One region of the Streptomyces sp. NPDC088785 genome, then DNA from elsewhere that is predicted to be linked to it. Evidence: riboswitches for the same ligand, from Rfam matches in the RefSeq annotation. Region 1 holds a riboswitch; the other holds the start of a gene.

Region 1 (2,195 bases):
GCGCCATGTACGCGCACGCCAACACCATCGAGGTGCCCGGCGAGAGCGTCGACATCGTGGGCACGGGCGGCGACGGCGCGAAGACCGTGAACATCTCCACCATGTCCGCCATCGTGATCGCGGGCACCGGCACCAAGGTCGTCAAGCACGGCAACCGCGCGGCCTCGTCCGCCTCCGGCTCCTCCGACGTCCTGGAGAAGCTGGGCGTCAATCTGGACCTGGCGCCGTCCCGCGTCCCCCAGGTGGCGGAGGAGGCGGGCATCACCTTCTGCTTCGCCGTCAAGTTCCACCCCGCCCTGCGGTACGCGGGCGCGGCCCGCGGGCAGATCGGCATCCGTACGGTGTTCAACCTGCTGGGCCCGCTGACCAACCCGGCCCGGGTGAAGGCGCAGGCCGTCGGGGTCGCCGACGCGCGGATGGCGCCGGTGGTGGCCGGGGTCTTCGCCGAGCGCGGCAACTCCTCGCTGGTCTTCCGCGGCGACGACGGACTCGACGAACTGACCATCACCGGGACCTCCCGGATCTGGGCGGTGCGCGACGGAGCCGTCCGCGAGGAGGTCTTCGACCCGCGCGACGTCGGCATCGAGCCCGTCGGCATCGAGGCGCTGCGCGGCGGCGACCCGTCGTTCAACGCCGAGGTCGCCCGGCGCGTCCTCGACGGGGAGCGGGGGCCGGTGCGGGACGCCGTGCTGCTGAACTCCGCCGCCGCGCTGGTCGCCGTGCGCCCCGGCGCCGGCGCGCTCGCCGAGCAGATCCGGGCCGGCATGGAGCGGGCCGCCGAGTCCATCGACTCCGGTGCCGCGAAGGCGACCCTGGAACGGTGGGTCGTCGCCAGCAACCGCTGAGTGCGGCGCGGGGCGCGGTCCGGCCCGTCTCAGGAGATGGACCGCGCCCTTGCCGTACCGCGAAGGTGTGGCAAGATGCTTTTCAAGGTCATGAGTGACAGCGATCGAGGCCCCAGCCCGCTGTCCGGCAACCCTCCGTCCGTGGCGGGGTGCCCTGGGTGAAGACCAGGCCGTAGGCAGCGAGGTCTATGGCAAGCGCGGACCCCTGCACACCCTGGGGTCCTGGTCCTCGAGGGAGCAGTCTCGTGAGCAAGCGAATGCGCTAGGGCACTCCGCCCCTTCACCACACCTCCGCACGGCACGACACGTCAGCGCCCTGCGTCCGAGGTCGACACCCCCGCGCCCGGAGCCGGTCGCCGTGCCCGCGCGGGGTCCCCGAAGCCACTTCGCCCTGTCCTGCCGGGAGATCGCCATGTCCGCTCACGCCACCGCCACCGCCACCGCCGTCGCCGCCGAGTCCACCGACCCCGCCTGTGGCGCCCCGCTGCCGGTGCTCGGCCGGGACGTCACCGTGCCGCTCGTCACCGGCGGCGAGGTGACCTACGCGGCCCTCGACTACGCCGCCTCCGCCCCCGCCCTCCAGCGGGTGTGGGACGACGTCGCCGCATACGCCCCCTACTACGGCAGCGTGCACCGCGGCGCCGGATACCTCTCGCAGCTGTCCACCGACCTCTTCGAGAACTCCCGGACGACGGTGGCCGAGTTCCTGGACTGCCGCGACGGCGACCAGGTCGTCTTCACCCGCTCCACCACCGACTCGCTCAACCTGCTGGCCGCCGCGCTCCCCGCCGGCTGCCAGGTCTTCGTCTTCGAGACCGAGCACCACGCCTCGCTGCTGCCGTGGCGGGACGCCCGCGTCACCTACCTGAACGCGCCGCGCACCCCGGACGAGGCCGTCGCCACCCTGGAGCGGGCGCTGGCCGACCGGGACCCGTACGGCCCCGCCCTCGTCTGCGTCACCGGTGCCTCCAACGTCACCGGTGAACTCTGGCCGGTGCGCGAGCTGGCGGCGGCCGCTCACGCGCACGGTGCCCGCATCGTGCTCGACGCCGCCCAGCTCGCGCCCCACCACCCCGTCTCCGTGCGCGACCTGGACGTCGACTGGGTCGCCTTCTCGGGGCACAAGCTGTACGCGCCGTTCGGCTCCGGCGTGCTCGCGGGGCGCTCCGACTGGCTGACCGCCGCCGAGCCGTACCTCGCCGGGGGCGGCGCCTCCCGCAAGGTCGCCCGGCGCGCCGACGGCGGCGTGGACGTCGAGTGGCACGAGAACGCCGCCCGGCACGAGGCCGGTTCGCCGAACGTCATCGGGGTCTACTCCATCGCCTCCGCCTGCAAGGCGCTGACCGAGGC
Region 2 (2,195 bases), on a different contig from region 1:
GCGATCTGTTGCTGGGGGGTGGACTACTCGGCGGCCAGGCCGGCGGCGCGGAACGCGTCCAGGGACGGCCGGATCGTGGCGGTGGCCTGCGAGGACTCCGCGACGGCGTCGAGCGTCTTCAGCCCGTCCCCCGTGTTCAGCACGACCGTGGTCAGCGACGGGTCGATCAGTCCGGCCTCGATGAGCTTGCGGGTGACGCCGAGCGTCACGCCGCCGGCCGTCTCCGCGAAGATGCCCTCGGTGCGGGCGAGCAGCCGGATCGCGTCGACGACCTGCTCGTCGTCCACGTCCTCCACGGCGCCGCCGGTGCGCCGGGCGATGTCCAGGACGTACGGGCCGTCGGCCGGGTTGCCGATCGCCAGGGACTTGGCGATCGTGGCCGGCTTCTGCGGGCGCACCACGTCGTGGCCGCCCTTGTACGCCACCGAGACCGGGGAGCAGCCCTCGGCCTGGGCGCCGAAGAGCTTGTACGGCCGGTCCTCGACGAGGCCGAGCTGGATCAGCTCCTTCAGCCCCTTGTCGATCTTCGTGAACTGGGAGCCGGACGCGATCGGGATGACCAGCTGGTCGGGCAGCCGCCAGCCGAGCTGCTCGCAGATCTCGTAGGCCAGCGTCTTGGAGCCCTCGCCGTAGTACGGGCGCAGGTTGACGTTGACGAAGCCCCAGCCCTCGCCGAGCGGGTCGCCGATCAGCTCGGAGCAGAAGCGGTTCACGTCGTCGTAGTTGCCCTCGATGGCGACGAGGTCACCGCCGTAGACACCGGCCATGACGACCTTGCCCTGCTCCAGGTCGTGCGGGATGAACACGCAGGAGCGGAAGCCGGCGCGGGCGGCGGCGGCGCCGACGGCACCGGCCAGGTTGCCCGTGGAGGAGCAGGAGAGGGTGGTGAAGCCGAAGGCGCGGGCGGCCTCGATGGCCTGCGCGACGACCCGGTCCTTGAAGGAGTGGGTCGGGTTGCCGGAGTCGTCCTTGACGAACAGCTTGCCCTGCTCGACACCCAGCTCGCGGGCGAGGTTGTCGGCCTGGACGAGCTTGGTCCAGCCGGGGTTCAGGTTCGGCTTCTCGGCGACGTCGGCCGGGACGGGCAGGAGAGGGGCGTAGCGCCAGATGTTGGCGGGGCCGGCCTCGATCCGCTTGCGGAGCGCCTCGGGATCGCCGACCGGCAGGTCGTACGCGACTTCCAGAGGCCCGAAACACTCGGCACAGGCGAAGACCGGTCCGAGCGGGACCCGTGCGCCGCACTCGCGGCAGGAGAGGCCGGATGCGGGACCGAGATCGACGGCGTCCGTGGTGGCGGATTCGGTGGCGACAGTCTGTACAGCCATGAGAGGCGAGGCCCTTTCTCCTCATCTTCCTCGCGACGCATCTCGCCACGAGACGGAATTGGCACCTTCCCCACCGTGACCTCGTCGGTCGGCGGGAGGGTTGCCGGGGCTTCAACGGGCCGTTTCCCTCTGCCCCTCTGGATGAGCGGTATTCGATTGTGTGGATGGAGTTGTGTGGGCTCGTCGACCCCGACATGCGATGGTCACGGACCCTGTTCAAGACTGTAACTGAAGGGGTGGACCCTTGAGATAGTCGTCCGAACCGCGAGATGGATCACATACGGGAGGGCCCTGGTCGTGCTGGAAGAAGTCGAGTGCTGGCTCAGGCGGCGCTCCTGGTCCGTGGCCGACCGTCCGACGGCCCGGCTGGTCGCCGCGAAGCGGGCGTCGGGCCGGACCGTGAGCGTCGTGCTGCCCGCGCTGAACGAGGAGGAGACGGTCGGCGAGATCGTCTCCGTGATCCGGCGCGAGCTGATGACGGAGGCGGTGCCGCTGGTCGACGAGATCGTGGTCGTCGACTCCGGGTCCACCGACCGCACCTCCGAGGTCGCCGCGGCGGCCGGCGCGCGCGTGGAGCACCGGGACGCGATCCTGCCCCGGATCGCGGCCCGCCCCGGCAAGGGCGAGGTGCTGTGGCGCTCGCTGCTCGTCACGTCCGGCGACATCGTGTGCTTCGTCGACGCCGACCTGAAGGAGTTCTCGGCGGACTTCGTCACCGGCATCGTCGGCCCGCTCCTGACCGACCCGGACGTGGACTTCGTGAAGGCCATGTACGACCGTCCGCTGGGCGGGGCGGCGGGCCAGGGCGGCCGGGTCACCGAGCTGATGGCGCGCCCGGTGCTCAATCTGCACTGGCCGCAGCTGGCCGGA

Evidence for each region. A riboswitch is a leader RNA that binds a small molecule or an ion and turns the genes downstream of it on or off. The one in region 1 is predicted to bind S-adenosylmethionine.
Region 2: another riboswitch for S-adenosylmethionine. It lies ahead of thrC (threonine synthase); the one in region 1 lies ahead of ACIP5K_RS08355 (aminotransferase class V-fold PLP-dependent enzyme).

Annotation. Positions count from the first base shown of each region.
Region 1 is NZ_JBIVKH010000002.1:601,563-603,757, forward strand. It holds gene trpD (anthranilate phosphoribosyltransferase) at 1-845, shown strand, start outside; SAM riboswitch class IV at 932-1,049, shown strand; gene ACIP5K_RS08355 (aminotransferase class V-fold PLP-dependent enzyme) at 1,258-2,195, shown strand, end outside.
Region 2 is NZ_JBIVKH010000001.1:1,096,569-1,098,763, forward strand. It holds gene thrC (threonine synthase) at 24-1,325, opposite strand; SAM riboswitch class I at 1,344-1,473, opposite strand; gene ACIP5K_RS05000 (glucosyl-3-phosphoglycerate synthase) at 1,623-2,195, shown strand, end outside.